Regions from separate parts of the Mesorhizobium sp. P171375 genome, predicted to be linked through region 3. Evidence: predicted binding sites of a transcription regulator. Region 3 holds the regulator's gene; each other region holds the start of a gene.

Region 1 (10,636 bases), 3.7 Mb from region 3:
CATCGTCATCTGCGGTCCTTCGGGTTCCGGCAAGTCGACCATGATCCGCTGCATCAACCGGCTGGAAGAGCACCAGAAGGGCAAGATCATCGTCGACGGCAAGGAACTCACCAACGATCTGAAGAAGATCGACGAGGTGCGCCGTGAGGTCGGCATGGTGTTCCAGCACTTCAACCTGTTCCCGCATCTGACCATCCTGGAGAACTGCACGCTGGCGCCGATCTGGGTGCGCAAGACGCCGAAGAAGCAGGCCGAGGAAATCGCCATGCACTTCTTGAAGCGCGTGAAAATCCCGGAACAGGCCAACAAATATCCGGGCCAATTGTCCGGCGGCCAGCAGCAGCGCGTGGCGATCGCCCGCTCGCTGTGCATGAACCCGCGCATTATGCTGTTCGATGAGCCGACCTCGGCGCTCGACCCTGAAATGATCAAGGAAGTGCTGGAGACGATGGTGGGCCTGGCCGAAGAAGGCATGACCATGCTGTGCGTCACCCACGAAATGGGCTTTGCCCGCAAGGTCGCCAACCGGGTGATCTTCATGGATCAGGGCCAGATCGTCGAACAGAACACGCCGGCCGAGTTCTTCGACCATCCGCGCCACGAGCGCACGAAGCTCTTCCTGTCGCAGATCCTGCACTGAGCATTTTCATCCAAACCAGAAGAGCCCGGCCGCAATGCGGCCGGGCTTTTTTGCTGTCTGGGGCCGGACGATGACGTTGGGAGACTGCAAAGCCGCCGCCGCATGAGAAAAGCCCTGCGTTTTCTGGCCATGCTGATTGTCGCGGTCGCGCTTGCCGCCACGCTCGGCACGCTGGTTCCGCGCCCGCTCTGGCCGGCATCAGCGGCGGGTGAGGGCACGCGCCATATTCTTGTGCTGAAGAATCCGATCCACACCGACATCGCCATTCCGGTCGATGATGCCGTGCGCCAGCGTTTTCGTTTCTTGGTCGATGCCGGCATCCCCGTGGATGCTCCCGAGGTGCGCTACATCGTCTTTGGTTGGGGTGGCCGCGCCTTCTACCTGGAGACGCCGACCTGGTCTGAGCTGAAACCAGTGCCTGTGCTCAAGGCGCTGACGCTGGACGCCTCGGTCATGCATGTCGACATCGCCGGCGCCGTCGCCGAGCCGCATCCTGGCGTCACCGGCTTCGACATCGATGAGCAGCGTTTTGCAGCATTGCTCGATTATATCGACGCGAGCTTCCAGCAAGGGCCGAACGGTCCGCTCGTCATCGAGAATGCGGCCTATTCCCGCTTCGACCGCTTCTTCGAGGCGAACGGCCATTTCAATGCGCTGGTCGGTTGCAACACCTGGACGGCGGCGGGCCTGCGCACCGCCGGTCTGCGCACCGGCTGGTGGAACCCGCTGCCGGCCTCGCTCGGCCTGTCGATGCGGCTGTACAACTAGCGGAAAACGGTAGGCATCCCGGCGACGTCTAGCGCCGGATGATTTTCTGCGGCTCCCAGCCGTAGAGCCAGTCGAGATCGGCGGCGAGCTTGTCGGGCGAGCGCATGGCCAGGAACAGGTTGCGGGCGACAGCCACCGGGCCGGCGGCATGCCAAGCCAACCGGTTGACGGCGCCGCGACGTGCGGCTTTGGCGACCCGCGGCCGCCGCAGGTTTTCCCAGATATGAAGACTTCCCGCCGGATCGGCAGGGAAGTCGGAGACGACGGCGGCGAGCGTAAACGCATCTTCGATCGCCATGGCCGCGCCTTGCGCCGCAAACGGCGTCATCGCATGCGCGGCGTCGCCAATCAGGGCGATGCCTTGCGGGCTTGTCCACCGCTGCTGGACGACCGTATGGATCGGAAAGGCCGTCCAGGGGCCGGCCAGCGCCACAAGCTGCGCCAGGCCCGGCGCTGTGTCGCGGGTGGCGCCGTCGAGAACAGCTGGGTCGGCATGGCCCGACCAGCCTTCGGCTATGCGCTCGCCCTTGGTGAAGGCGGCGAGATTGAAGGCGCGGCCGTTGCTGACGGGATATGCGACCATGTGGAAGCCGGGATGCAGGAACGTGGTGACACAGTCGGCGGCGCCGATCGCGGTAAAGGCTTCTCCGGCGGCGCTCTCAACCGCGACCGTTGCCCGCCAGGCGAGTTCACCCGAAAAACGGCTTTTGCCGAAGCCTGCGAGTTGCGCCCGGACCGACGACCAGACGCCGTCGGCGCCGACCAGGAGGCGGCCGCTTGCCTCGATCGCGCGGCCATCCGCTTCGGCGGTCACGGCAACATCTTGCGGGTTGATGGCGACGCCGGTCACCCGGGCGCCGGTGACGAGCTCAATTCCCGGCCGCTCAGCCACCTGCGCCAGCAGTGCCGTCTGCAGATCGGCGCGGTGGGCGACGAGATAGGGCGCCTGCCAGCGCGCTTCGGCGGCTTGCCCGAGCGGCACCCGCGCCAGTTCGCGCAGCGTCGCCGCGTCCTTCAGCACCACCGCTTCCGGCCGCAAGGCCGCCGGCACCAGGCGCTTAAGCACGCCGAGCTTTCGAAGAATGCGTGTTGCGTTGGGCGAAAGCTGGATGCCGGCGCCGGCGGCTTCGAGGCGCGACGCCTGTTCGAACAGCCTTACCGCATATCCGCGTTCGGCAAAGGCAAGGGCAGCCGTCAACCCGGCGACGCCAGCCCCGGCGATTATGACCTGCCGGGACCTGATGTCTTCCATCGGGCTTGCCGCGACAGGATCAGGCGGCCTGGTCGATGTAAATGCAGCCGGCCGGCACCGTTTCCGTCGCCTTCAGCTTCGCCGAATAGCGGTAGAGCGTCGAGCAATAGGGGCAGACCTTTTCATTGTCGTCGCCCATGTCGAGGAAGACATGCGGATGATCGAAGGGCGGGTTGGCGCCGGTGCACATGAATTCCCTGACACCGATGTCGATCGCCGGATGGCCGGCATCGTTCTGGAAATGGGGAATGGAACCGCCTGCCATCGTCGTCTCCTTAACGCAGTCTCGTCTGCATCTGGATCATAACAGCTCTCTTTGCAAGATCGATGAAATGAAACTGTCGCAAAAGGCTGGCAGAGGATAAGTTGAGCCGGTTAAGCGCATGACCGGGAAGCCCAGCGATTCCGCGACGGATCATGCGTCACAAAGACATGGTAGAGCGTCCATGGCCATCTCGGCATTTGCGGCGCTTCAAAAGGAACGGTTGCGGGCAGGAAACCATGAATGAACTGAAGCCGGTGCTGAACGAATTCATCAATATCGAGGCGGCAAGCCCCGAGGGCGGCAATCCCGACCGTTTCGTCAACCGTGAATTCTCCTGGCTGCAGTTCAACCGGCGCGTTCTCGAGGAATCGCAGAACGAACACCACCCGCTGCTCGAACGGGTCCGTTTCCTGTCGATCTCGGCCGCCAATCTCGATGAATTCTTCATGGTCCGCGTCGCCGGTCTTGCCGGCCAGGTTCGCGAAGGCATCGCGCTCAAGAGCCCCGACGGGCGCACGCCCGAGCAGCAACTCGAACAGCTTTTGCGCGAGGTCGAGCGGCTGCAGGAGGACCAGCAGAACAGCCTGTCGGCGCTGATGCTGCTGCTCAACAAGGAAGGTATTGAGAGCATCACCCGCGATGCATTGACCAAGGATGAGAAGGTCTGGCTGGAAGATCATTTCCAGGATCAGGTCTTCCCGGTGCTGACCCCGCTGTCGATCGACCCGGCGCATCCGTTTCCGTTCATTCCCAACCTCGGCTTCTCCATGGCGCTGCAATTGCGCCATCGCAAGAACGGCGAGGAGATGAGTGCGCTTCTGCGCCTGCCGGTGGCGCTGAAGCGCTTCATCCGTCTGCCGGACCGCAAGCAGCATGTTCGCTTCATTCCGCTCGAGGAGGCGGTCGGCCTCTATATCGGCAAGCTGTTCCCCGGCTATGAGGTCAAGGGCTCCGGCACCTTCCGCATCATCCGCGACAGCGATATCGAGGTCGAGGAGGAGTCGGAGGATCTTGTGCGCCTGTTCGAGACGGCGCTGAAGCGCCGCCGCCGCGGTTCGGTCATCCGCATCGAATTCGACAAGTTGATGCCCGGCGAATTGCGCGAGTTCGTTGCCGGCGAGCTTGGCGTCTCTTCGAGCCGCATCAGCGTTCTGACCGGCCCGCTGGCGCTCAGCCAGATTTCGGAGATCGTCTCCGTACCGCGCGACGACCTCAAATTCAGGCCCTACAATCCGCGCTTTCCCGAGCGAATCCGCGAACATGGCGGCGATTGTTTCGCGGCCATCCGCGAGAAGGACATCGTCGTCCACCACCCCTATGAATCCTTCGACGTGGTGGTGCAGTTCCTGCGCCAGGCGATGGCCGACCCGGAAGTGGTGGCAATCAAGCAGACACTCTATCGCACCTCCAACGACAGCCCGATCGTGCGTGCGCTGGTCGATGCGGCCGAGGCCGGCAAGTCGGTGACCGCTCTGGTCGAGCTCAAGGCGCGCTTCGACGAGGAAGCCAACATCCGCTGGGCGCGCGACCTCGAACGCGCCGGCGTCCAGGTCGTGTTCGGCTTCCTCGAGTTGAAGACCCATGCGAAAATGTCGCTGGTGGTGCGGCGCGAGGACGGCAAGCTGCGCAACTATGTGCATCTGGGCACCGGCAATTACCATCCGGTGACCGCGCGCATCTACACCGACCTGTCCTTCTTCACCACCGATCCGACGATCGCGCGCGATGTCGCGCAGCTCTTCAACTTCATCACCGGCTATGCCGAGCCGACCGATGAGATGCGGATCGCCATCTCGCCATTTACGCTGCGCAGCCGCATCCTGAAGCACATCACCGACGAGATCGGCCATGCGCTGGCTGGCCGGCCGGCGCGCATCTGGATGAAGATGAACGCGCTGGTCGATCCGAACATCATCGACGCGCTTTATGACGCCAGCCGCGCCGGCGTCGAGATCGACCTCGTCGTGCGCGGCATTTGCTGCCTGAGGCCGCAGGTGCCGGGCCTGTCAGAAAACATCAGGGTCAAGTCGATAGTCGGCCGCTTCCTCGAACACAGCCGCATCTACTGCTTCGGCAACGGCCATGGCCTGCCCTCGGACGAGGCGATCGTCTACATCTCCTCGGCTGACTTGATGCCGCGCAATCTCGACCGCCGCGTCGAGACCATGGTGCCGATCACCAATCCAACTGTGCATGAACAGATACTTGGCCAGATCATGCTGGGCAACATCATGGACAACCAGCAAAGTTTCGACGTATTGGCTGACGGAACCTCCCGGCGCGTGGCGCTGGAGGAGGGTGAGGAACCGTTCAACGCGCAGGAATATTTCATGACCAATCCTAGCCTGTCCGGACGGGGCGATGCGCTGAAGTCGCATGCGCCCAAGCGCATCGCGCAGTTCAAGCGCCGCAAGAAAAACGCTGCAGCGTCCGGCTGATGATTTCAACTTCCCAGGGCCGGCTGCAGGATCGCCGACCGCTGTCTATCATCGACATCGGCTCGAACTCGATCCGCCTTGTCATCTATGAAGGGCTGGCGCGCTCGCCGACCCTGCTGTTCAACGAAAAGATGCTGGCCGGCCTCGGCCGCGGCATTGTGTCGACAGGCAAGCTCGATCCCGAGGGCGTGACCCGCTCGATGGAAGAGTTTCGCCGCTTCCGCGCGCTGTCCAACCAGGCCGGTGCCGAGCACATGTATGTGCTGGCGACCGCCGCTGCTCGCGAGGCGATCAACGGCCCCGATTTCATCCATCGCGCCGAGGATGTACTCAAGACCGAGATCCGCGTGCTGACCGGCCGGCAGGAGGCGCATTATTCGGCGCTCGGCGTCATCTCCGGCTTCCACCCGGCCAACGGCATTGCCGGCGACCTTGGCGGCGGCAGCCTGGAGCTCATCGACATCAATGGCGAGGCGATCGGCGACGGCATCACGCTGCCGCTGGGCGGCCTACGGCTGCAGGACATGGCGAAGAATTCGCTCGCCCAGGCGGCCAAGATCACGCGCGAGCAACTGGCGCGGGCCAAGCTTCTGAAGGGCGGGCAGGGCAGGCCCTTCTATACCGTCGGCGGCACCTGGCGAAACCTCGCCCGGTTGCACATGGAAATGAGCAACTATCCGCTCGGCGTCATGCACCATTATGAGATATCGACCGAAAGTGCTTTGAGTTTCCTCAAGCAGGTGGCGCGGCCCGAGATCGAGAAGGTCCGCGGTATCGAAGGCGTCTCCAAGAATCGCCGCTCGCTGCTGCCCTATGGCGCGGTCGTGCTGCGGGAGATCATGGCGGCGATGCAGCCGTCGAAGATCATCGTCTCGGCGCTTGGCGTGCGCGAAGGGTTCCTTTATTCGCTGCTCGACCAGGCCGAGCAGAAGACCGATCCGCTGGTCTCCGCCTCGGAGGAACTGGCCCGGCTGCGCTCGCGTTCCGTCACCCATGCGCATGAGCTTGTCGAATGGACGGGCAAGACCTTTGCCGCCTTCGGCATCGACGAGACCGAGGATGAGGCGCGCTACCGCCACGCCGCCTGTCTGCTGGCCGATATAGGCTGGCGCGCACACCCGGAATATCGCGGCAAGCAGTCGCTCAACATCATCGCCCACGCCTCCTTCATCGGCGTCGACCATCCCGGCCGTGCCTTCCTGGCGCTGGTCAGCCTGTTCCGCCATGAGGGTGTGTTCAACGATGCCGCGCCGGAAATTCGTGGGCTGGCGACGCCGCGCTATCTCGAGCGCGCCCGCATCCTGGCGGCGGTGCTGCGCGTCGTCTATCTGCTGACGGCGGCGATGCCCGGCGTCATGCCAAGACTGAAATGGGAAAACCGCGGCAATGGCACGCTGGCGCTGGTGCTGCCGGCTTCGCTCTCGGACCTCTACGGCGAGCGCCCGGCCGGCCGTCTGGCGCAGTTAGCGCGGATCACCAACCGCCGGCTGGTGCTGGCGGTCGAAGGCGGACAGAGCGTTTCGGTGAAGTAGTCCGACGCGCTCAGCCGCGGCCAGCAGCGATCCGCCCATCGATCGACCAGGCGCCTGCACCAGCCATGGCCAGCGCCAGGAAGCCGCCGGCGATGGCAATGTCCTTCATCAGCATCTGCTGGTGCATGAAGGCCAGCATTGGATCGTCGCCGCCCTGGCCGTAGTGGCCAATTGCGCCCGCGACGATGCAGAAGGCGGCAAGCAGCAGCGCGACCAGCGGTGTCTGGAAGCCGACCAGGATCAACAGCCCGGCTATCAGCTCGAACAGGCCCGTTCCCCAGGCCGCAAGCGTCGGCAGCGGCATGCCGAGGCCCGCGAAATAGCCTGACGTGCCGGCAATGTCGGCGAGTGCGTGATAGCCGGAGGGAACGAACAGGGCGGCGAGCAGCAGCCGGGAAAGCAGAAGCAGTGCGTCGCGGGGCATGGTCGTCTCCGTTGTCTGTCCGCCGGCTCGGAGCCCGATCCTAGCAGGGATGGGACGCGGACGCTCTTAGACGGACAACGAAAAAGCGGCGCGGAAAAATTCCGCGCCGCTTTTTTCAGGCTTGGGAGGAAATTCAGCCGCGCCTGGCGTCGATCGAGTAGGCACCGGGGCCGGAGGAAGCCAGCACAAGGAAACCGCCGGTGATGGCGACGTTCTTCAGGAAATGGATCATCTGGTTCTGGTCGGCCCAGCCGGTATGGGCCACAAGAGCCGTTGCGATGGTGAAGATAGCGAGCACCCAGGCGGCGATACGGGTCTGGAAACCAACGAGGATGGCAATGCCGCCGAGCAGTTCGATCAGGCCGACGACAATGGCCGTTACGGTCGGCACCGGCAGACCCATAGCGCCGAAGTAGCCGGCGGTGCCGGAAATGGCCGTGAGCTTGCCGAAACCGGAAAGCAGGAAGATGGCGGCGAGCAGGATGCGGCCGAGCAGGATGGTGGTGGAGCTGTTGGACGCGGTGCCGGCGCCGGCGGTGGAAGTGTTGATGGACATGGTGGCTCTCCGAAAAAGGGTTGATGCCCTGTCAGATAGACCAAGCCGACTGTTCACCAAAGCCGCTAGTTCGGCGACGCATTGTTCACAGAGTGTACATTTCAGTGATCGGACGAAGGACGCAAAATTCGTGTCGGATCAGCCTTTGACGGCAGTAAATTTTCCCGCCGCCAAATTCCTGACGGCTAGTCGACGCAATTCCCCAGGGAATTGCCACGCGACTGGAACTGCTTATCCCGGATGCGTCATGTCCTCGGGCCGCACCAGCCGGTCATAGTCGGCGGCGCTGACCAGCCCGGTGGCCAGCGCTTCCTCGCGCAAGGTCGTGCCTTTCTTGTGCGCGGTCTTGGCGATCTTGGCGGCATTGTCGTAGCCGATTGTGGGCGCAAGTGCCGTCACCAGCATCAGCGAACGGTCGAGCGCCGCCTTGATGTTGTCCTCGCGCGCCTCGATGCCGACGACGCAATTGTCGGTGAAGGAGATGGAGGCATCCGCCAGCAGCTGCACCGACTGCAGGAAGTTGTAGGCCATCAGCGGGTTGTAGACGTTGAGCTCGAAATGTCCCTGGCTGCCGGCGAAGGTCAGCGAGGCGTTGTTGCCGAACACCTGCACGCAGACTTGCGTCATCGCCTCGCACTGCGTCGGGTTGACCTTGCCCGGCATGATCGAGGAGCCCGGTTCGTTTTCCGGCAGCGACAGTTCGCCAAGGCCCGAGCGCGGCCCAGAACCGAGGAAGCGGATGTCGTTGGCGATCTTGAACAGCGCCGCGGCGGCCGCGTTGATGGCGCCATGCGAGAACACCATGGAATCGTGGGCGGCGAGTGCCTCGAACTTGTTCGGCGCGGTGACGAAGGCGATGCCGGTGATGGCGGCGATGCGGTCCGCCACTTTCTCGGCAAAGCCGACCGGCGCGTTGAGGCCGGTGCCGACGGCGGTGCCGCCCTGCGCCAGTTCCTGCAGGCCGGGCAGCGTCATCTCGATGCGCTTAATCGAGGAGGCGACCTGCGCGGCATAGCCCGAAAATTCCTGGCCAAGCGTGAGGGGCGTGGCGTCCTGCGTGTGGGTGCGGCCGATCTTGATGATGTGGGCGAAGGCCTTGGTCTTGGCCTCGAGCGCGGCGTGCAGATGCGTCAGCGCCGGCAACAGGTCATGCACGATACGCTCGGCGCAGGCGATATGCATGGCCGTCGGATAGGTGTCGTTCGACGACTGGCTCATATTGACGTGGTCGTTGGGATGCACCGGCTTCTTCGAGCCCATGACGCCGCCCAGAAGTTCGATCGCCCGATTGGAGATCACCTCGTTGGCGTTCATGTTGGACTGCGTGCCCGAGCCGGTCTGCCACACCACCAGTGGGAAATGGTCGTTGAGCTTGCCGTCGATGACCTCTTGCGCCGCGTCGATGATCGCCTTGCCGATGGCCGGATCGAGCCGCTTCAGCTCCATATTGGCTTCCGCCGCCGCCCGCTTGACGATGCCCAGCGCACGCACGATCGAGGCCGGCTGCTTTTCCCAGCCGATCTTGAAATTGCCGAGCGAACGCTGCGCCTGCGCGCCCCAATAGCGGTCGGCGGCGACCTCGATGGGGCCGAACGTGTCGGTTTCGGTTCTGGTCTTGGCAGCGGTCACTTGTCTCTCCGACGATCGAATTCGGCAACGGCGTATCGCGTTGCACAAATCGCTTCAAGCGGAGATTGCGAAGGGCGAGGATGCGAATCGGTTGAAGGGCGCAGCTAATCTCCCCCCTCGAGGGGGAGATGTCGCCAAAGGCGACAGAGGGGGGGCGGTACGTCCCCTGATGCGACCTTCTATCATCGACAGAGGAGGCTAGCGCTCCGTGCGCGGCGACCCCCTCTGGCCCGCCGGCCATCTCCCCCTCGAGGGGGGAGATAAGCAGCTCCACTCACCCCGCCGTATACCCGCCATCGATCGCAAAAATGCTACCGCTGGTCCATGCGGCCTCGTCGCTCGCGAGATAGACGGCGATGCCGGCAAGATCCCTGGTCTGGCCGATGCGGCCGAGTGGATAGCTTCGCTCGACATAGGCCTTGAGGTCGGCTTGCGCTGCCGCCGGCAGGTTTTCGATCGACTTGCGCCGCATGGCGGTGTCGACCGTGCCGGGTGCGATCGCATTGACCCTGATGCCGCGCGGGCCAAGCTCGAAGGCCAGCGACTTGGTCAGTGAGTTCAGCGCGCCCTTGGATAGGGAATACAGGCTCGACGGCCGCTTTGGGATCATCTTGCTGGCGAAGTAGGACGAGATGTTGATCACCGAGGCGCCCGCGCCGAACTGCGGCAGTAGCCGCTGGGTAAGGAAGAACGCCGCCGTCACATTGAGCGCGAAGGATTGCTGGAACTGGTCTTCGGTGACGGTCTCGAACGGCACCAGAAAGGCGACGCCGGCATTGTTGACGAGGATGTCGAGCGGGCCGGTTGCTTTCGCGCGCTCGACCACGGCATCGATGCCGGAAGAGGTTGAAAGATCGGCCGACTGGGTCTCCACGCTGCCTGCGGCCGTCAGTTTCTGGCGTGCCGCTTCGAGCTTTTTGGTGTCGCGGCCAACGATCAGTACTTCGGCGCCTTCACGCAAAAAGGCTTCCGATATGGCTAGGCCGATGCCATCCGAACCGCCGGTGACCAGTGCCCGTTTGCCAGAAAGTCTCATTGAAGGCCAAGTCGCATCGGATGCTCTCGCTGTTCCAGGTCAGGAAAGCAATGCCGATCGGCGATTGCGGTCAAGCCGCCGGCCTATCGCTCAGTA
Region 2 (10,636 bases), 3.3 Mb from region 3:
GCGACGCCAAGCCGTTGCGCGCGCAGCCTGATCTGGGCGACGGCCTCTTCGCCCGAGACATAGACGATGCGGTGGCCTTTTGACGCCAATGCTGCAGCGGCCTGGGTGAGCAGCGTCGACTTGCCGATGCCGGGATCGCCGCCGACCAGAAGGGCCGAACCGCGCACGAACCCGCCGCCGGTGGCGCGGTCGAGCTCGCCAATGCCCGAAATGATGCGCGGCGCATCCTCGATGTCGCCGGACAGGCTGGTCAGCACCACGGCGCGGCCCTTGCGGGCATTGCGCGTGTTAGCAGGCCCCGAGCCGATGCCGCCCGACGTGCCTTCCTCGACGAGGGTATTCCACTCGCCGCAAGCATCGCATTTGCCGGCCCAGCGCTGATGCACCGATCCGCAATTCTGGCAGATGAACTGGACGCGGGATTTAGCCATCAGGCGCGGCCGGCGATCAAAGAAAGACAGGTTAGCGGGACAGCGCCCCCCTCTGTCCTGCCGGACATCTCCCCCACCAGGGGGGAGATCAGATTGCGCAACGGATTTCGCCAATTTTCAACGTTGCAGAAAGAAGCGCCGACAGCGGTGGCAGCCAATCTCCCCCCTGGTGGAGGAGATGTCCGGCAGGACAGAGGGGGGCGCCGTGGAGACCTGCCCTTCCAGATATTTGATGCGACTTCTGACAAGCGGCTACTCAAACCTCTCCGCGATATGATGCTCTTCGGCGAGGTCGGAAAAGCGGGTGAATTCGCCCTGGAAAGCGAGGCTGACCGAACCGGTCGGGCCGTGGCGCTGCTTGGCGACGATGACTTCGGCCTTGCCGCGCATCTCGTTCATCTCGTGTTCCCACTTGATGTATTCGTCGGTGCCGGGCTTCGGCTCGCGGTTCTTCAGATAATATTCCTCGCGATAGACGAAGATCACCACGTCGGCGTCCTGCTCGATCGAGCCGGATTCACGCAGGTCGGAAAGCTGCGGGCGCTTGTCCTCGCGGCTTTCGACCTGACGCGACAGCTGCGACAGCGCGATGATCGGCACGGACAGCTCCTTGGCCAGCGCCTTGAGGCCGGTGGTGATCTCGGTGATTTCCTGCACGCGGTTCTGCGAGGCCTTGGCGCTGGAACCCTGCATCAGCTGGATATAGTCGATGACGATGAGGTCGAGGCCGCGCTGGCGTTTCAGCCGCCGCGCCCGGGCGGAAAGCTGCGCGATCGAGATACCGCCGGTCTGGTCGATAAACAGCGGGATCTTCTGCATGGTCTGCGAGCAGGCGACCAGCTTTTCGAAATCCATCTCGGAAATCTCGCCGCGGCGGATTTTTGACGATGGGATCTCGGTCTGCTCGGAAATGATACGGGTCGCCAGCTGTTCGGATGACATTTCGAGCGAGAAGAAGCCGACGACGCCGCCATTGGCCGCCTTGAACGACCCGTCGGCCTGCTGCGCCGGCACATAGGCCTCGGCGATGTTGAAGGCCATGTTGGTGGCGAGCGATGTCTTGCCCATGCCGGGGCGGCCGGCGATGATGATCAGATCGGAGGGCTGCAACCCGCCCATGCGGCGGTCGAGATCGCGCAGGCCCGTGGCGACGCCCGACAGATGGCCGTCGCGCATATAGGCGGCGTTGGCCATGTCGACGGCGGTCTTGACGGCGTCGGTGAAGCTCTCGAAACCGCCATCGTAGCGGCCGGTTTCGGCCAGTTCGAACAGTCGCCGCTCGGCATCCTCGATCTGCTCGGACGGCGCCATGTCGACCGGCGCGTCATAGGCGATGTTGACCATGTCCTCGCCGACGGTGATCAGCGCGCGGCGCGTGGCGAGGTCATAGATGGCGCGGCCATAGTCGGTGGCGTTGACGACGGTGACGGCTTCGACCGCCAGCCGCACCACATATTGCGCCACCGTCATGTCGCCGACCTTCTCGTCGGCCGGCAGGAAGGTCTTCAGCGTGATCGGCGTCGCCACCTTGCCCATGCGGATGAGTTCGGCCGCGACCTCGAAGATCTTCCTGTGCAGCGGCTCATAGAAATGGCCGGCCTTGAGGAAGTCGGAGACGCGGTAGAAGGCATCGTTGTTGACGAGGATGGCGCCGAGCAGCGCCTGCTCGGCCTCGATGTTGTTTGGCGCCTCACGATAAAGCGGTTGCTCCGCCACGCCGAATTTTCGTGCTGCCTCTGCCATGATGTCCCCGATTTCGATCCCGGCTTCTCGATACCAGAACGCGAAAGATCCGATGCTGACTTATATGCATCAGTTGCGTCCAATCGGCGTTGATGCCCGCTGTCCACAGGGGACGGCAAACCGTCCACAGGACAGAATTCCCGTGCTCTGATTCCGATTGACTCGCCAAGTGGTGATTGTATTGGTCCGACAGGAACGAAGCAAGAACAATCTCTGCGGCTATCCGCTTCCCTCGTCCAACGTATCGCCCCAGTCCAACCGCCGCGCTTGCTTGAACAGCTCGCCGTCGCGCTTGGTGAAAAGCGTCTCGCCGGCGCTGCCGTCCGGCCGGCACAATTTGAGCAGCACCTTGCCGGAGCCGGCTTTCGGCGGCGCAATGACGCGCGCGGCGCGGGAGGCCGCGGGCTGCCGCGACGCCGCGACATAGATGAACTTCTCGTCCTCCCAGGGCACTTCGGCATCCTTGGCTAGGCGATGCAGGCGCGAGCGGGCGACGCGGCGCGAAAAATGGCACCAGTCGGGCAGCTCAAGCGGGCAGGGTGCCTCGTGCGGGCAAGGGACCAGCACATGCGCGCCGGCCTCCAGCAAATGCCGGCGCACGGCCAGGATGCGCTGCCAGCCTGCCGGCGTGCCCGGCTCGACAATCAGCAGGGTGTCGGCGGTCAACTGCCAGAGCCGGCCGACAAGCTTCGGCAGCGACGCCGGCGCGATCTCGTCCAGCACATAGGCGCAGGTGACGAGATCGGCAGGCTTGAGATCGGCAAGATCGATGGTGACGTCGCCGGCGCGCCAGTCGGTGCTCGCGACAATGGTATCAAGAGCGAGCGACTGGCCGACCTTGCGCACCGCGGCGCTGGCCTCAAACAGCACCGCCTGTTCGAGGTCTGGCCAGAGGTCCGTGGTGGCCCAAAGCACCGTACCAGGTCCGGCGCCGACATCGAGCAGGGTTTTTGGCTGGAAATCAGGCCGTGCATCGGCAAGGGCATCGAGGCTGGCGCGCACGGCGGCATAGGTCGCCGGCAGCCGCGTCGCCAGATAGGCTTTTACCGCCATCTCCTCGGCCATGTGCAGGCGACCGTCGCGCAGTTCGGCACGGTAGCGGTCGGACAGCGTCTTCGCCGCCTGGCGCAACGCCGGCAGCGGTATCGTTTCGAGCAGGCGCTCGACGCCTTGTCTGAGCGGTGCTGGCAGTTCCACGCTCAGGCTCCGTGCGGTGCGAACAGGATGACAGAGGCGCCGGCAACGCAAAGCGCCGCGCCGGCAAGATCCCAAAGGTCTGGGCGCACGCCTTCCACCAGCCACAGCCAGCCGAGCGAGGCGGCAATGTAAATACCGCCATAGGCGGCGTAGGCGCGGCCGGCGGCATTGGTGTCGACCAGCGCCAGCAGGAAGCCGAACAATGCAAGCGAGACGAGGCCAGGCGCCAGCCACAGCGGTGACTTTTCAAGGCGCCACCAGGCCCAGAAGGAAAAGCAGCCGGCGATCTCGGCCAATGCGGCGGCGATGTAGAGGAGGTAGGTCATGAAAAAGGTCTCACTAGTGCGAGACCTTTTTCATGTTTGGGCTGGCGATGGCAAGACCGATGGGCCGCCGCCGGGCTACTCGCGATCCGCCACCTTGCGGCGGCGCGCGGACTTCGCAACAGCTGACCTTGTAGCAACAGCCTTGGCAACGGCAGGCTGGGCGACCGGTTGTTCGTGGCTATGCCCAATCTCGCGCATTTCCAGTGCCTTTTCACATTTGGCCATGTAGTCGCGAGTCATCGGCAGCGTGTCGTTCTTCTTGGCGATCTGGATCTGGAAGATCACCAGGTCCTGCCAGCGGAAGGCCGCTTCCGAGGCGGCGAGATAGAACTCCCACATCCGGCAGAAGCGCTCGTCATAGATGGCCTTGGCCTTGTCGCGGTTGGCGGCAAAGCGCTGGCCCCAGTGCTTCAGCGTATCGGCGTAATGCAGCCGCAGCATCTCGATGTCGGTAACCACCAGCCCCGACTTTTCGATTGCCGGCATCACCTCCGACAACGAAGGGATGTAGCCGCCGGGGAAGATGTATTTGCGGACGAAGGCGCTGGTCGCCCACGGCACGCCGGAGCGGCCTATCGTGTGCAGCAGCATGACGCCGTCCGGCTTCAACAGCGTCGCCGACTTTTCGAAGAAGGTGCGGAAATGGTTGACGCCGACATGCTCGAACATGCCGACCGAGACGATGCGGTCGAAGCGTTCGTTGAGTTCGCGGTAGTCCTTCAGCTCGAAATGCACTCGGTCCTGCAGGCCTTGCGCATGCGCCCGGTCGGTCGCGACGCCGTGCTGCTCGGTCGACAGCGTCACGCCCTGCACGTCGACGTCGAAAGCCTTGGCGAGGTAGAGGCCAAGCCCGCCCCAGCCGGAGCCGATGTCGAGCACGGTCTGGCCGGCCTTCAGCCTGAGCTTGGCGGCGATGTGGCGCTTCTTGGCGACCTGCGCCTCGTCGAGTGTCATGTCCGGCTGCTCGAAATAGGCGCAGGAATATTGCATGTCCTCGTCGAGGAAGAGCCGGTAGAGGTCGCCCGACAGATCGTAGTGGCGCTGCACGTTGCGGCGCGAGCGCGAGGCGGTGTTGATCTGCTGCAGGCGGCGGAAGGCGTGGCGCAGGCCCTCGATCGCCTTCGACCAGGTGGCATCGATGCCGCCGCTGCCCATGTTCTGGAAGGCGATGCGCATCAGGCCGAGAACGCCGCCCTCAAGGATGTCGAGTTCGCCGTCCATGTAGGATTCCGGCACCGCCAGCATCGGATCGAAGGTGATGGCGCGTTCGGCATGCTTGGTCTTGATGTGCATGTGCACCGGCTCGCCGCTGCCGTCGCCGAACACATGCGTCGAACCCTTCGGCGCGGTGACTTTGAGATTGCCTGTGCGCACCAGGCGGTCGAGAACGCGCTTCAACAGAATATTCATCACCAAATGTCCCCTCACGGTCAGACTGGCGGGCTAACTCTGCAACAATATATAGGGGTTCGAAAAGTTCCATTTGGTACAAAAATGCCCGGGCGAGAGGCCCGGGCATTGGTCCACAAAGGCTGAATGACGACAATGTGATTGGGAGCGCCGCTTCCTCGCTTGTCGTTAGGCGATCAGGCGTTGTCTTCGCCGCCTTCGAACTCGGTGTTCGGGTCGAAGAAGTTCTCCGGCCGCGCATTGTCGTTGATGTCGTCGCCATAGATGGCTTCGGCGGTGGTCAGCGTTTCGCCCTTGGCCTGACGCTCGGCTTCATCGGCCGTGCGGGCGATGTTGAGGCTGATGGTGACCTCGACTTCCGGATGCAGCGCGATCGCCACATTGGTGACGCCGATGGTCTTGATCGGCTGGTTGAGCTGGATCTGGTTGCGGTTGACCGAGAAGCCTTCCGCCGTCAGCAGCTCGGCGATGTCGCGGGTCGACACCGAACCGTAGAGCTGGCCGGTCTCGCCGGCCGAACGCACGGCGATGAAGCTCTTGCCGTCGAGCTTTTCGGCAACCTGGCTGGCTTCCGACTTGCGTTCGAGGTTGCGGGCTTCGAGCTGGGCGCGCTGTCCCTCGAACTTCTTCTTGTTGGCTTCGTTGGCGCGCAGCGCCTTGCCCTGCGGCAAGAGGAAGTTGCGGGCAAAGCCGTCCTTGACCTTGACGGTATCGCCCATCTGGCCGAGGCGGGAAACGCGTTCGAGAAGAATGACTTCCATGGTTTTGTTCCTTCGTCTGGGCACCGATCACAAGGTCGGCGCCGAATTGAGTGGAACAGGTCAGGAAGCTCGGAGCGCCTTGGCGCCGGTGTCGCTGTCCTGCCTGTCGCGGCAGTTAGAGGCTTTTCACCTCAACTCGGGATTTCAATGCATGTCGCCCAAAAGTGGATCCCGGTTTTGGGACAACGACATGCATCATCAAAATACTCCCTGCGGCGCCCGTCGCCGTGGGAGAATAGAGCGGGCGGCGAACCGCCCGCTCGAAAGTCTTAGCGAACCACGTAGGGCAGCAGGCCGAGGAAGCGGGCGCGCTTGATCGCCTTGGCGAGTTCGCGCTGCTTCTTCTGGCTGACGGCGGTGATGCGCGACGGCACGATCTTGCCGCGCTCGGAAATGTAGCGTTGCAGCAGACGCACGTCCTTGTAGTCGATCTTGGGCGCGTTGGCGCCGGAGAACGGGCAGGTCTTGCGGCGGCGATGGAACGGGCGCCGGGTCGGGATCTGATTGATGTCGACCATTATTCTGCACCCCCTTCAACGCCTTCGCGCGGACGGCGCGGACCACGATCGCCACCGGCGTCGCCAAATGAGCGCGGCGGACGATCGCCACGGTCGCCGCGATCACGATCGCCAAACGAGCGCGGACCACGATCGCCACGGTCGCGGTCGCCGAAGCCGCCGCGTTCCGAGCGCTCTTCGCGCTTCTGCATCATGGCCGACGGGCCTTCCTCATGCGCCTCGACCTTGACGGTCAGGAAACGCAGCACGTCTTCGGACAGACCCATCTGGCGCTCCATCTCGTTGAGCGCTGCCGGCGGGCAGGTGAGGTCCATAAGCGTGTAGTAAGCCTTCCGGTTCTTGTTGACCCGGTAGGTGAGGGACTTCAGTCCCCAGTTCTCGACCCGGCCGACGGACCCGCCATTTGCGGAGATGACGCCCTTGTACTGTTCGACAAGCGCATCGACCTGCTGCTGCGAGAGGTCCTGCCGGGCAAGGAACACATGTTCGTATAGAGCCATAGTGGTTCAATGCCTTTCTTCGTTTCTCTCCCGGACCCTCGCGGCAAAAGCCTCTGCAACTTCTCTGACCCGCTGGTCCCGAAGGGGCGGGGAAGAAAGGAGCATTTCGAGACGGTCGAGAGCGGAGACACGGGAGGCGGAAGCGCTTCTGGCTTCACACGCCGTTTTCCCTGGGAAAACAACGGCCCTCCGTTCAGCCCCCAGCAAGGACCGGCAGATTGCGGGCGTCTATACAGCAATTTGGCGGGAAGGCAAGGGTAGGACGCCGTTCCAGCATCCTTGGCGTCGCAGGATCGAAAAACGCCGGGCGTCAACTTGTATGGGCGAGCTTGTCCACCGTTTCGGGGAAGAAGTCGGGCGCGGCCTTACGCTTGCCGAACATCATGTCGTATTGCAGCAGGCGGAAATCGTTGATCGCCGGATCGATGTCCTTCTGCCGCGCCCAGTCGGGCGTCGCTTCGCCTGACGGTGTCAGCAGGAGATTGCGATCGACGACGCGATAGCGTTCGCGCAGCGCGCCGAGGAAGCCGGTGTAGTAGGGGTGCGTGATCCCGGCGGTGGTCAGGATGTGGTAGGGCAGGAAGGCCGGGCTGACCGCGCCCATATCCTGCGCCGGGCCGGTGCGGTTCGACCAGATGATCAGCGGCGTCTGGTGGTGCTCAAGTGCGGCCTCCGGCGTCGGCTCCTTGCGCGGCGCGACATTGTCTTTGAGGAAGCCGGTCTCGACATAGACGGGACCAAGCGGCGGCAGATGGTCGCCGAAGAAGGCTATGACCGTCGGCCGCTCGCGCTTCTTCGCCCATTCGATCAGCCGCTCGAGGCCACGGTCGGCATCGGCCGAACCCTCGGCGTAGCTGAGCAGCGATTCCCGCGCCCATGTGCTGATGGGTGCCGCGACCTTGTGGGTCGGGTTGTAGTAGCGGTACGGCTCGTAGGGGCCGTGGTTCTGCAGGCTGACGGCGAAGAAGAACACCGGGTCCTCGCTGGCGTCGGCCTCTGCGATGATCTCGTCGGTCATTGCCGCGTCGGAGGCCAGCGGCCCGCGCTTCTCCAGCGGCGGCAGCGTCTCTTCCGAGCGGAAATCGTTGAAGCCGAAATCGGCATAGACCGCGCCGCGATTCCAGAACCAGTTGGTGCCGGGATGGATGGCGCGCGCCCGATAACCTTCGCTTTTCAGGAAGGTCGCCAGCGACGGCGTCGGCGTGCGCACATATTGCTGATAGGGGATCGAGCCCGCCGGCAGGAAGGCATTGGAAAAGCCGGTCAGCGCCTCGAATTCGATGTTGGCGGTCATGCCGCCGAATTCCGGCGAGAACATGTAGCCCGAGCGCAAAGCGCGCACATTGGGGATCGGGTCCGGCGTGATGGTGACGCCGGGCAGCTTGGTCGGATCCCAGAAGGATTCGCTCATCACCACGATGATGTCGGGTTTCTCATCCGGCACCGAGGCCGTCACCTCAGGCCTGTCGATCGCATCGATCGCCTTGTCGGAATAGCCCACTGGCGCCGAGACATGCGCCATCGGCACGTTGAGCGCGAAAGCCAGCGCAAACCCGTTGGAGGCATAGTTTTCCTTCTGGTCCCACATGATCGGGATGATCTGCAGCCGGTCGCGGGTCCACGAGAAGGTGGCGTAGTCCATGATCGAAACGAAGAAGGCGAGCAGCGGCACCGCCAGCGTCAACCGCGCCAGGCGCCCCTTGCGGCTGAGGATCGGCACCTTGCGGCGCCACACCCGCCAGCCATAGATCAGCAGCGACAGGCCGGCGACGATGCCGACGGCCATGGCCACCGCCGTCCAGGGCCGCTCGCGCACCAGAAGCGGCATCAACGCCATGATCTGGCGCGAATAGAGGAAATCGGTCGGGTAGAGCGGATCGCCGAGATAGTGCGACTTCTGGTGCCCGACAAAGGCCAGCGCCAGCGTCAGCGGCGCCACGATCATCAGGCTTTGGTGGCTGCGGCCAAGCACGGCGTCCAGTCCGATCAGCACCAGCGCAAAGACGATGATGGTGGTCCAGCCCGGCTTGAAGGGTTGCAGGAAGAAGTCGACCGTGCCGAAAAAGTCGCCGCGCACGATCCATTCGATGGCGAACACCAGAACGGCGGAAGCAAGCAGCGTGACCAGACCGTAGCGGATGACAGGCCATCTGCGCCCCGGCAGGTAGCCGGTGGACGGATCGTCTTCCAAGAACTGTGGCGCGGGTACTGCCGCGCCCTTCCTGATCCTTGCCACTTCTCTTCTTCCCCCGGCCCAAGCAACGCGTTTTTCCACTCGCGTCACCGTTCTGTCATAGAACTGTCATGCAAAAGCTAGCGCCTGTGGCGGAAATAAGAAGAGCCAGCAAACGATTCGTGAGCGGTTTTCATCAGGAGTGATCGGCAAAAAGCCTTTCAGAACAGGGACTCGAGGTCAGCTGCCGGGTGGAACGAGGGCCGAAATGCTGCTCGCGGGCTTGACTTGGCGGTCCGCCTTGCGTCACAGGCAGGAAAAATCAGCCGCTGGAGAGAGCCCAAATGGCCGTTGCATTCACCTTTCCGGGACAAGGCAGCCAGGCTGTCGGCATGGGCAAGGACCTCGCCGACGCCTTCCCCGAGGCGCGCAGGGTCTTCGAGGAAGTCGATGAGGCGCTGGGCGAAAAGCTGTCGACATTGATCTGGGAAGGCCCTGAAGAGACGCTGACCTTGACCGCCAATGCCCAGCCGGCGCTGATGGCAGTATCGCTGGCTGCGGTGCGGGCACTGGAAGCGCGCGGTTTTTCGCTGAAGGACAAGGTCGCCTACGTTGCCGGCCATTCGCTCGGCGAATATTCCGCCCTTGCCGCCGCCGGTTTCGTCTCGGTCGCCGATGCCGCCCGGCTGCTGCGCATTCGCGGCGATGCCATGCAGGCGGCGGTGCCGGCCGGTGAGGGCGCGATGGCGGCGATCATCGGACTGGAACAGCCTGACGTCGAAGCCGCTTGCACTGAAGCGGCAGCCGGCTCCGGCAAGGTCTGCCAGATCGCCAACGACAATGGCGGCGGCCAGCTGGTGATCTCCGGCGCCAAGGCGGCGGTGGAACTCGCCGCGAAACTGTGCACCGAGAAGGGCGCCAAGCGGGCGCTGATGCTGCAGGTCTCCGCCCCCTTCCACTCGGCGCTGATGGCGCCGGCGGCCACTGTGATGCGCGAGGCGATGGCCGGGGTAGCCAAGCATGCGCCGGTGGTTCCAGTCGTTTCCAACGTTACCGTGACCCCGACCAGCGATCCCGATGAGATCGCTCGGCGGCTTGTCGAGCAGATCACCGGCCGCGTGCGCTGGCGCGAAACGGTGGAGTGGTTCGGCGCCAACGGCGTCGCTACACTCTATGAGATCGGCGCCGGCAAGGTGCTGTCGGGCCTGGCACGACGCATCAACCGCGACATCGCTACCGCAGCCGTCGGCACTCCTGCCGATGTCGAGGCGGCGCAGGCCGCGCTTGCATAATCCACTGGCGATTCGACCCCTCCCATGGGAAGGGTGTTCTCTTAAGATCAGGAGACGAAAATGTTCGAACTGACCGGCCGCAAGGCGCTTGTCACCGGCGCATCGGGTGGCATTGGCGAGGCGATTGCCCGGGTGCTGCATGCGCAAGGCGCCATTGTCGGCCTGCACGGCACCCGCATCGAGAAATTGGAGACCCTGGCAGCCGAGCTCGGCGACCGGGTAAAACTGTTTCCAGCCAATTTGTCGAACCGCGACGAGGTCAAGGCGCTTGGCCAGAAGGCGGAA
Region 3 (10,636 bases):
TTCACCGCCGGCCTGGTGATGGGCGTCATGCTGATCCCGGTCGTGTCCTCGCTGTCCGACGACATCATCACCGCGGTGCCGCGCGCCATGCGTGACGGCTCGCTTGGCCTGGGCGCGACGCGCTCCGAGACGATCAAGAGGGTGATCCTGCCGGCGGCACTTCCCGGCATCGTCGGCGCCATCCTGCTGACGGCGTCGCGCGCCATCGGCGAGACGATGATCGTCGTGCTGGCGGCCGGCGTTGCCGCCAATCTCACCGCCAATCCATTCGAGGCGATGACGACCATCACCGTCAAGATCGTCAACCAGCTGACCGGCGACCTCGAGTTCAACTCGCCGCAGACGCTGGTCGCCTTCGCGCTCGGCCTGACGCTGTTCGCGCTGACACTGGTGATGAACATCGTCGCCCTCTACATCGTGCGCAAGTACCGGGAGCAGTACGAATGACCGACATTCCCCTGGACACGATGGCGGGCGCCGTTGCGCGTCCGCGCCGCGACATAGGGCTGAAGGCGCGCTACGCCGCTGAACGCCGTTTCCGCATCTACGGTGTGATTGCGATCTCGGTCGGCCTCGCCTTCCTGGCCATCATGCTGATCACCATCGTCTCGAAGGGCTACACCGCCTTCTGGCAGACGACGGTGACGCTGCCGATCAGCTTCGACGAGAAAGTCATCGATCCCTCCGGCAAGCGCGCCACCGATCCGAGCGTGCTGATCAAGGCGAACTATCCCAAGCTCGCCGACACTGCGCTGATGGCCAAGCTTGGCATCGACCCAAGCAACAAGCCGATGGTCATGAAGCTCAAGGGCTTCCTGTCGGAAGGCGCCCGCGTCCAGCTGCGCGACATCGTCGCCGCCGATCCGTCGGTGATCGGCACGACGCGCGACGTCAATATCCTGGCCGCGGCCAATCTCGACTCCGCCTTCAAGGGCCAGATCGACCTCGGCGTCGATGAAGCGCGCCGCAAGGTGTCCAACCAGCAGATCGACTGGATGAACAAACTCAAGGCCGACGGCGTGATGGCCGAGCATTTCAACACCGGTCTGTTCACCTATGGCGCCTCCAGCCGGCCCGAGACGTCAGGCATGGGCGTGGCGATCATCGGCTCGTTCTACATGATGGTGATTGTGCTGCTTTTGGCGCTGCCGATCGGCGTCGCGGCCTCGATCTATCTCGAGGAATTCGCCAAGAAGAACCGCTTCACCGACCTGATCGAGGTCAACATCAACAATCTTGCAGCGGTGCCGTCGATCGTCTTCGGTCTGCTCGGCCTTGCCGTGTTCATCAACTTCCTCGGCATGCCGCGCTCGGCCGCCTTTGTCGGTGGCCTGGTGCTGACATTGATGACGCTGCCGACCATCATCATCGCGACGCGCGCGGCCCTTGCCGCGGTGCCGCCGTCGATCCGCTCGGCAGCGCTTGGGCTTGGCGCCTCGAAGATGCAGATGGTGTTCCAGCACATACTGCCACTTGCCGCTCCCGGCATCCTGACCGGCACGATTATCGGCCTGGCGCGTGCGCTGGGTGAGACAGCACCGCTGCTTCTGATCGGCATGGTCGCCTTCGTCGCCAACTATCCGAAGACGCCTTTCGATCCGGCGACGGCGCTGCCGGTGCAGATCTACATGTGGGCAAACGAGGCCGAACGCGCTTTTGTCGAGCGCATGTCCGGCGCCATCATCATCCTGCTCGTCTTTCTCATGGCCATGAACATCACCGCGATCGTGCTTCGGCGCCGGTTCGAGCGGCGCTGGTAGAAAAAAGGCAATTTGGTATGAACATCATGACCGAACAGTCCCTTGAAAACGCAGTGGGCGACAAAATGAACGCCAAGTCGAACGAAGTCATCAAGATGCGCGGCGACAAGGTCGGCGTGTTCTACGGCGAGAAGCAGGCGCTGTTCGACGTCAATCTCGACGTCCGCCAGAACCAGGTGACGGCGCTGATCGGCCCGTCCGGCTGCGGCAAGTCGACCTTCCTGCGCTGCCTCAACCGCATGAACGACACCATCGATTCGGCGCGGGTGACCGGCAAGATCACGCTCGACGAGGACGACATCTATGACAAGAACATCGACGTCGTCGAACTCAGGGCGCGCGTCGGCATGGTGTTCCAGAAGCCCAATCCGTTCCCGAAGTCGATCTACGAGAACGTTGCCTATGGCCCGCGCATCCATGGGCTGGCCAAGCGCAAGTCCGACATGGACCAGATCGTCGAGTCGAGCTTGAAGAAGGCGGCGATCTGGAACGAGGTCAAGGACCGCCTGCAGGAGCCCGGCACCGGCCTGTCCGGCGGCCAGCAGCAGCGCCTGTGCATCGCGCGCGCCATTGCGGTGTCGCCGGAAGTAATCCTGATGGACGAACCATGCTCGGCGCTCGACCCGATTGCCACCGCACGCGTCGAGGAGCTGATCGACGAGCTGCGCCAGAATTACACGATCGTCATCGTCACCCACTCGATGCAGCAGGCGGCGCGCGTGTCGCAGCGCACGGCGATGTTCCACCTCGGCTACCTGGTCGAGGAGGGCGCCACCGACAAGATGTTCACCAATCCCGACGACAAGCGCACCCAGGACTACATTACCGGCCGCTTCGGCTGAGCCGTCCAGCGGTTGAATTTTCAGGCACGAGGACCACGATCATGGGTGAACATACCGTCGCTTCCTTCGATGAAGAGTTGGGCCAGATCAGCAAGCTGATCCGCGACATGGGCGATCTGGCCGGGTCGATGGTCAGCGGCTCGACAAAAGCGCTGCTCAATTCCGACAATGCGCTGGCGCAGCGCGTCGTGTCCGACGACGCCATCATGGACGCGCGCCAGCGGGAACTCGACGATCGCGCTATCACGCTCATCGCCAAGCGCCAGCCGATGGCCAACGATCTGCGTGCCGTGGTCGGCTCGATCCGCATGGCCGGCGACCTCGAGCGCATCGGCGATCTCGCCAAGAACATCGCCAAGCGCGTCGGCACCGTGGGCCTCAGCGTCACGCCGCGCGACCTCTCGCACTCCATCGACGCGATGGCGCAGCTGGTGCTGATCCAGGTGCAAGGAGTGGTCGAGGAGTATGCCGCGGCCGATGCGGCAGCCCTGGCGAAACTCAGGAATGAGGACGAACGTATCGACGTCAAATACACGTCGGTGTTTCGTGAACTCTTGACCTACATGATGGAAGACCCGCGCAACATCACCGCCTGCACGCATCTCCTGTTCTGCGCCAAGAATCTGGAGCGCATCGGTGATCATGTCACCAACATCGCTGAAAATGCGTATTATGTGCTGACCGGCCAGCAATTGCCCGCCAATCGCCCGAAGCAGGACGAGACGGCGATGGCCACTTCGGCCTGACAAGGGTGAACTGCTGATGATCGCGCCACGCATCATGGTCGTGGAGGACGAGGAGCCGCTGGGCGTGCTCCTCCGCTACAACCTCGAATCCGAAGGCTACCAGGTCGAGGTGGTGACGCGCGGCGACGAGGCCGAAATTCGGCTGCAGGAAAATGTGCCCGACCTTCTGGTGCTCGACTGGATGGTGCCGGCGGTGTCCGGCATCGAGCTCTGCCGCCGGCTGCGCATGCGGCCCGAGACCGAACGGCTGCCGATCATCATGCTGACCGCGCGTGGCGAGGAGAGCGACCGCGTGCGTGGCCTGTCGACCGGCGCCGACGACTATCTGGTCAAGCCGTTCTCGACACCGGAATTCATGGCGCGCGTGAAAGCGTTGCTGCGCCGCGCCAAGCCGGAAGTGCTGTCCAGCGTGCTCAAGGTCGGCGACATCGTGCTCGACCGTGAATCGCACCGCGTCTACCGCAAGAAGAGCGAAATCAGGCTCGGACCGACCGAGTTCCGCCTGCTCGAATTCATGATGCGCCATCCCGGCCGCGTGTTCTCGCGCAGCCAGCTGCTCGACAATGTCTGGGGCGAGACGATCTATATCGACGAGCGCACGGTCGACGTGCATGTCGGTCGACTGCGCAAGGCGGTCAACAATGGCCGCATGCCCGACGTCATCCGCACCATCCGCGGCGCCGGCTACGCTATCCGGGAAGATTAGGCGCGCCGCGCTGTTGCCGGCCCCTCAGGCGACATGCTTGCCCGCTTTTGCCTGAATCCCCGGTGCGAAAATCTCCTGGTCGACGAAGCTGAGCGCGCGCATAGCGCAGCCTTCGCGGATCAGCGGCAGTTCGTTGGGCTCGGTGTCGAAGGAGATCGATTTCGAGTGCTGGCCGCCGGCGGTCTGAGCAATCGCTTCGCGCAATGCCGGTTCGATCAGATCGAACGCGGCGGCGCTGACTCCGACCATGGCGACAGGTGCTGGATCGATCAGCGCGAACAGGCTGCCGAGGCCGAAGCCGAGCGCCTCGCCGGCCTTGCGGTAGGCTTCGCGCTCCGGGCCATCGGTCTCGCGGGCACGTGCGGCGAGCGCCCGCATGTCGGCGTCGCCGACATCGACCGGTTCGGCATCCTCGCTCATCATTTTGGCGCTGCGCCAGATGGCGTAATTGCCGGCATAGGCCTCCACGCAGCCGCGCCGCCCGCAACGGCACAGCGCGCCGCCGGGCCGGTGGATCATGTGGCCGAACTCGCCGCCCGAGGAATGGGTGCCGGTAAACAATTCGCCCTTCAGCACCAACCCCATGCCGATGCCATGCGAGAGCAGGATAGCGATGAAATTGTCGCGGTAGCGCTCAGGCTGGCGCCATTGCAGCGCCACCGCCATCATGTTGCAGTCGTTTTCCATGGTGGCCGGAATGCCGAATTCCGCTTCCAGTATGTCGGCGAAGGCAATGTCGGTCAGCGGCGTGATCGGCGACCACAGCATGGCGCGCGCCCGCGAATCGGTGATGCCCTGGATGCCCATGGCAATGCGGGCGATGCTCTGAACATCGAGATCGGGATCCTCGAGCTGCCGCCGAACGATTGCCGTGCATTCGCCGATCAGCTCGTCGCGCGGCATGGTCAGCGTATCCAGCCGGCGCTGCTCCTCGGCGACCACATGGCCAGCATAGTCGATGACGGTGACGGAGAGGAAGTTCAGCGACAGCACCACGGTCATCACCGCGGCGGCTTCCGGGTTGAGCGCAAGGCCAACCTGCGGCCGGCCGCGCTTCAGCGCACCCGTCTCGCCGGGTTTGCTCTCAGCCAGGATGCCTTCTTGAATCAGATCAGACGAGATCGCCGATATGGTCGAATGGCTGAGGCCTGTGGTCGCCGCAATCTCGGTGCGCGACGGCTGGCCGGCCCGGCGCACGGCCGAAATCACCATCGCACGGTTGCGACGGCGCAGATCGTCGTGACGGATTCCAACCGACATTTTTGTTTTCCTCCCGGTCCCCTTGCGCCTCATGATAGTGGAGGCGGTCAGGGACGCCACGCAAATATTGCCAGAAGCCAGCGGCGCTGTCATTGTTTATTGCGGGTCCCGAAAAAATTCGGCGAAGCCATCAGAATCCATCAGAATCGATGTTGACAGCGCCCCGCCGTTGGACCAGTATTTTTTCGAGGCTCGAAAAAATAGAGCCTCTGTGTGCCGGCCTTCGGGCCAGTTTTTGTCGCGCCGTGCGCGGCGCAGGGAGGGTTATCATGAACAGATTTGCAGCCGCCATGCTGGCGGGTGTCGCCATGTCGCTGACGCTGGTGTCGGTCGCGCAGGCGAAGGACAAGGTCATCGGCGTGTCGTGGTCGAACTTCCAGGAAGAGCGCTGGAAGACCGACGAAGCGGCGATGAAGGCGGCGATCGAGGCTGCCGGCGACAAGTACATTTCCGCCGACGCGCAGTCCAATCCCGGCAAGCAGCTGACCGACGTCGAAAGTCTGATCTCGCAGGGCGCCAACTCGCTGATCATCCTGGCGCAGGACGCCTCGGCCATCGGCCCGGCGGTGCAGAAGGCGCTGGACGAAGGCATTCCAGTCGTCGGCTATGACCGCCTGATCGAGAACAAGGACGTCTTCTATCTGACCTTCGACAACAAGGAAGTCGGCCGCATGCAGGCCCGCGAAGTGTTCAAGGCGAAGCCCGAAGGCAACTATGTCTTTATCAAGGGCTCGGGTGCCGATCCGAATGCCGATTTCCTGTTCGCCGGCTCGATGGAAGTGCTCAAGGAAGCCATCGACTCGGGCAAGATCAAGAATGTCGGCGAGGCTTACACGGATGGCTGGCTGCCCGCCAACGCCCAGAAGAACATGGAACAGTTCCTGACCGCCAACGACAACAAGGTCGATGCGGTGGTTGCGGCCAATGACGGCACCGCCGGCGGCGTCGTCGCGGCGCTGACGGCGCAGGGTCTGGCCGGAACCGTTCCGGTCTCGGGCCAGGACGGCGACCATGCCGCGCTGAACCGCATCGCGCTCGGCACGCAGACCGTGTCGGTGTGGAAGGACGCGCGCGAGCTCGGCAAGAACGCCGCCGAGATCGCTTCGCAGCTGGCCGACGGCAAGAAGACGGGCGACATTGCCGGCGCCAAGGACTTCACCACGCCCGGCGGCAACACCGTCAAGTCGCTGTTCCTGACCCCGGTTGCCATCACCAAGGACAACCTCAACGTCGTCATCGATGCCGGCTGGATCAAGAAGGACGAAGTCTGCGCCGGCGTCACTGCCGGCAGCGTTGCAGCCTGCAACTAAAACCGGACCCTATCGGTTCGAAATCTCGGCGCCGCGGCCCAAAAGCCGCGGCGTTTCTCCAAGGGCTTCCGCTTCAAATGACCACGGAAAGCAAATAGCATCCATGTTCCGGCATCCGCGCCAGACGGCAAACCGGTGGGAGGATAGCATGACCGACACGACCTCTAATCAGCCGGTCGCCAGCACTGCTGCGGACCGGGCGCGCGCATCCGAGCTCAGCGCCGTCGGGCGGTTCCTCAAGGCTACCGAACTCGACACGCGCATGCTCGGCATGGTCGGCGCCCTGCTGGTCATCTGGGTCGGCATACACATCCTGTCGGGCGGGCTTTTCCTGACGCCGCGCAATCTGTGGAACCTGTCGGTGCAGACCTCCTCGGTCGCGATCATGGCGACCGGCATGGTGCTGATCATCGTCATGCGCAACATCGACCTTTCGGTTGGCTCCGTCGAAGGCGTGATCGGTATGATCATGGGTGTGGCGCAGGCCGAATTCCTCATTCGCGTCATCGGCTTCCAGCTCGGAAATCCCTGGCTCTGGATCATCGCGCTGGCCGCCGGCGTGGTGCTTGGTCTGCTGATCGGCGCGTTCCAGGGCTTCATCATCGCCTATATGGAGGTTCCGGCTTTCATCGTGACGCTGGGCGGCCTACTGGTGTGGCGCGGTATGGCATGGCTGATCACCAGCGGGCGCACGGTCGCGCCGCTCGACGCCACCTTCCAGCTGATGGGTGGCGGACCACGCGGTTCGATCGGCGCTACCGCCAGCTGGATCGTCGGCGTCGTCGCCTGTGCGGCGGTTGCCTTCGCGCTGCTCAATGGCCGCTCGCAGCGCAAGCGGTTCAGCTTTCCACTGCGCCCCGTGTGGGCTGAGACCTTGCTTGGCGTGGTCGCTTGCGCGGCCATCCTCGGCGCCGTCTGGATCGCCAATTCCTATCCATGGCCGATCGGCATCGTGCGCCAGTATGCGCGGCAGAACGGCATCACTCTTCCCGAAGGCGGGCTGTTTATCGCGCATGGCATCGCCATACCGGTGCTGATGGCGGTGGCCACGGGCATCATAATGACCTTCATCACCAAACGCACGCGTTTCGGCCGCTATGTCTTCGCCATCGGTGGCAATCCGGAAGCAGCAGAACTTGCCGGCATCAACACGCGCTGGGTGACCATGAAGGTGTTCATGATCATGGGGGTGCTGGCGGCGATCAGCGCGGCGATCTCGTCGGCCCGCCTCAACGCGTCGACCAACGCACTGGGCACGCTGGACGAGCTGCTGGTCATCGCCGCCGCCGTCATCGGCGGCACGTCGCTGGCCGGCGGCGCCGGAACGGTGATGGGCGCCATGCTCGGCGCGCTTCTAATGCAGTCGCTGCAATCCGGCATGGTGCTGCTCGGCATCGACTCGCCGCTGCAGAGCATCGTCGTCGGCGCCGTGCTGGTCATCGCGGTGTGGCTCGACACCGTCTACCGCAAGCGGGTCTAGGGGAGGAACGATCATGGAAAAAACTGCTCCCACGGGCACAGCGCTGATCGACATGCGCAACATCTCGATCGCCTTCGGCGGCATCCGCGCCGTCGACGATGCGTCCATCGATCTTTTCCCGGGCGAGGTCGTGGCGCTGCTCGGCCATAACGGCGCCGGCAAGTCGACGCTGATCAAGATCCTGTCGGGCGCCTACAAGCGCGACGCGGGCCAGATCTTCGTCAATGGTCAGGAGGCGGCGATCTCCAACCCGCGCGACGCCAAGAAATACGGCATCGAGACGATCTACCAGACGCTGGCGCTGGCCGACAATGTCGACGCCGCCGCCAACCTCTTCCTCGGCCGTGAGCTGATGACCGGCTGGGGCACGCTTGACGATGTCGCCATGGAAGCCGAGGCGCGCAAGGTCATGGGCCGGCTCAATCCGCGTTTCCAGCGCTTCAAGGAGCCGGTGATCAAGTTGTCGGGCGGCCAGCGCCAGTCGGTGGCGATCGCGCGCGCCATCCTGTTCAACGCCCGCATCCTGATCATGGACGAACCGACGGCCGCCCTTGGTCCGCAGGAAACGGCGCAGGTCGGCGAGCTGGTCAAGCAGCTCAAGGCCGACGGCATCGGCATCTTCCTGATCAGCCACGACATCCACGACGTGTTCGAACTCGCCGACCGCGTCTGCGTGATGAAGAACGGCCAGGTCGTCGGCACCGCGCGCACCACCGATGTCACCCAGGACGAGGTGCTTGGCATGATCATCCTCGGCAAATGCCCACCCGGCGCCATTCCCGGGCCGGGCGCGCTGAAGATCGCCGCCTGAGACGAGCGCCATCATCGGCTGACGGTCATCTTCTCCGATGCGCGATCGATAAGCCGGCTAATATCTGGAACGTGATGTGCCAGCTGTCACGATGGTTTGGCCTCGCCATTGTGTTGGCGCGGTGACATGCCATAAAGGTCCCAGATACATGGGCCGCAGCATCCTTTGAAGAAGTTTTTCCCGATTGTCGCCTTCATTGCCGTCGCGCTGATCAGCATGACGATGGCAGGCTTCGCCTACTTCGCCACCCAGGAGGCGGCACGGATCAAATTCGAGGCGACGGCCGACGATGCGCTCAACCGTATCGAAAGCCGCATCGACCTGCATCTGTCGCTGCTGCGCTCGACGCAGGCGCTGTTCGACGCCCGCAATGGCGAGATTTCGCGTAGCGAATTCAAGGCCTTCTTCAGCGCGCTCGACGTCGACAGCAATTTCGCCGGCCTGCGCGGCATCGGTTATCTCAGGCTGGCCAAAGCGGGCGACGAAGCGGCGGTCGAGCGCGACATGTTGCGCGACCGTGGCGTGCCGCACGCTGTCTATCCGGACACGGCACAGTCCTGGCGCACGCCCGTCGTGCTGTTCGAGCCGCTCGATCCTGCCAACGAGTCGACCATCGGCTACGACATGTTCACCGAACCGGCGCGGCGCGAAGCGATCGAAAAGGCGATGGCCGATGACGCACAGCATGCAAGCGGCCTGGTTCAACTCGGCCAGGGCGCGGGCACGGCACAGACCTTTACCGGCTTCCTGGTGTTCGTCAGGCTCAATGTCGAAACCGCACCGGATGGCATTAACGCCTCCAGGTCGTCGACATCAGGCTTTCTATACGCCGCTTTCCGCGCCCGCGACCTGTTCCAGACCGCGCTCAGCCGCACGCCGCTACTACCGGTCAACACCGAAGTCTATGACGGCAAGGTCGATGCCGACAATCTTCTGTTCCAGTCGGAAACGCCGCCGGTTGCGAGCTTCGGCGACAGGCTCTTGGTGACGCGCAAGATCATCGTCGCCGGCCGGCCGTGGACGGTGCTGTTTCGGCCGACCAGCGCTTTCTCGCAGCCGTCTTCGCGCGCCATTCCGGTGATGCTTGGCTTGTTCGGGTTGCTCCTGGCGGGCGCGATCGCGCTGGTTGCGCGCTATCAGGAGCGCGCCTATGACGCCAAGTCGCTGTTGCACGAGACGACGGAAAAGAGCCTGCTCGAAAAGGATCTGATGCTGCAGGAGATGAAGCATCGGATCAAGAATTCGATCACGCGGGTGCTGGCGATCGCGCGTCAGACGGCAGCGCACGCCACCGACGTAAAGGAGTTCTCCTCTTCCTTCTCGGCTCGCCTGCAGGCAATGGCGGCTTCCCAGGACATGCTGACGCGCTCGCGCTGGCAGAAGGCCGACCTTGGCGATCTCTTGCGCATCGAGCTTGGCCAGGTGTTCGGCAAGGAGCTTCCGGAAGGGATATTGTCAGGCCCTCAGGTGCTGCTCGACGAGACGACGACGCAGGCGCTTGGGCTGACCTTCCACGAACTGGCGACGAATGCGCTGAAATATGGCGAAGCTGGCAATTCGGTCGGCGCGCTTAAAGTTGACTGGTCGTTCCAAGGGCGCGGATCCGACAGGATGCTGGTTCTGAACTGGCGCGAGGCCGGGCAGAAGCAACTCGAAGCGCCGGCCAAGACCGGCTTCGGTACCAAGCTGATCGATCTCAATGTCACGCGCGAATTGCGCGG

The links. The regulator PhoB, encoded in region 3, activates phosphate uptake and scavenging genes when phosphate is short. The targets are predictions, from matches to a motif close to TGTCATNNANCTGTCAT.
Region 1: the regulator PhoB is predicted to act here: its motif matches at 2,989-3,005, upstream of ACYHH6_RS19025 (RNA degradosome polyphosphate kinase).
Region 2: the regulator PhoB is predicted to act here: its motif matches at 9,176-9,192, upstream of ACYHH6_RS16740 (LTA synthase family protein).

The regions. Positions count from the first base shown of each region.
Region 1 covers NZ_JBYNWF010000001.1:3,931,949-3,942,584, forward strand. Annotated here, with positions in the region: gene ACYHH6_RS19005 (amino acid ABC transporter ATP-binding protein) at 1-640, shown strand, start outside; gene ACYHH6_RS19010 (TIGR02117 family protein) at 743-1,408, shown strand; gene ACYHH6_RS19015 (FAD-dependent monooxygenase) at 1,437-2,660, opposite strand; gene ACYHH6_RS19020 (zinc-finger domain-containing protein) at 2,680-2,925, opposite strand; gene ACYHH6_RS19025 (RNA degradosome polyphosphate kinase) at 3,162-5,363, shown strand; gene ppx (exopolyphosphatase) at 5,363-6,895, shown strand; gene ACYHH6_RS19035 (DoxX family protein) at 6,906-7,319, opposite strand; gene ACYHH6_RS19040 (DoxX family protein) at 7,453-7,875, opposite strand; gene fumC (class II fumarate hydratase) at 8,107-9,504, opposite strand; gene ACYHH6_RS19050 (SDR family NAD(P)-dependent oxidoreductase) at 9,779-10,540, opposite strand.
Region 2 covers NZ_JBYNWF010000001.1:3,489,747-3,500,382, forward strand. Annotated here, with positions in the region: gene radA (DNA repair protein RadA) at 1-431, opposite strand, end outside; gene ACYHH6_RS16705 (replicative DNA helicase) at 684-2,174, opposite strand; gene ACYHH6_RS16710 (small ribosomal subunit Rsm22 family protein) at 2,394-3,371, opposite strand; gene ACYHH6_RS16715 (YnfA family protein) at 3,374-3,697, opposite strand; gene ACYHH6_RS16720 (cyclopropane fatty acid synthase) at 3,773-5,107, opposite strand; gene rplI (50S ribosomal protein L9) at 5,284-5,868, opposite strand; gene rpsR (30S ribosomal protein S18) at 6,138-6,386, opposite strand; gene rpsF (30S ribosomal protein S6) at 6,386-6,886, opposite strand; gene ACYHH6_RS16740 (LTA synthase family protein) at 7,197-9,122, opposite strand; gene fabD (ACP S-malonyltransferase) at 9,404-10,351, shown strand; gene fabG (3-oxoacyl-[acyl-carrier-protein] reductase) at 10,412-10,636, shown strand, end outside.
Region 3 covers NZ_JBYNWF010000001.1:207,493-218,128, reverse strand. Annotated here, with positions in the region: gene pstC (phosphate ABC transporter permease subunit PstC) at 1-447, shown strand, start outside; gene pstA (phosphate ABC transporter permease PstA) at 444-1,760, shown strand; gene pstB (phosphate ABC transporter ATP-binding protein PstB) at 1,778-2,602, shown strand; gene phoU (phosphate signaling complex protein PhoU) at 2,644-3,348, shown strand; gene phoB (phosphate regulon transcriptional regulator PhoB) at 3,365-4,054, shown strand; gene ACYHH6_RS01070 (ROK family protein) at 4,079-5,314, opposite strand; gene xylF (D-xylose ABC transporter substrate-binding protein) at 5,584-6,624, shown strand; gene ACYHH6_RS01060 (sugar ABC transporter permease) at 6,773-8,104, shown strand; gene ACYHH6_RS01055 (ATP-binding cassette domain-containing protein) at 8,118-8,915, shown strand; gene ACYHH6_RS01050 (CHASE domain-containing protein) at 9,081-10,636, shown strand, end outside.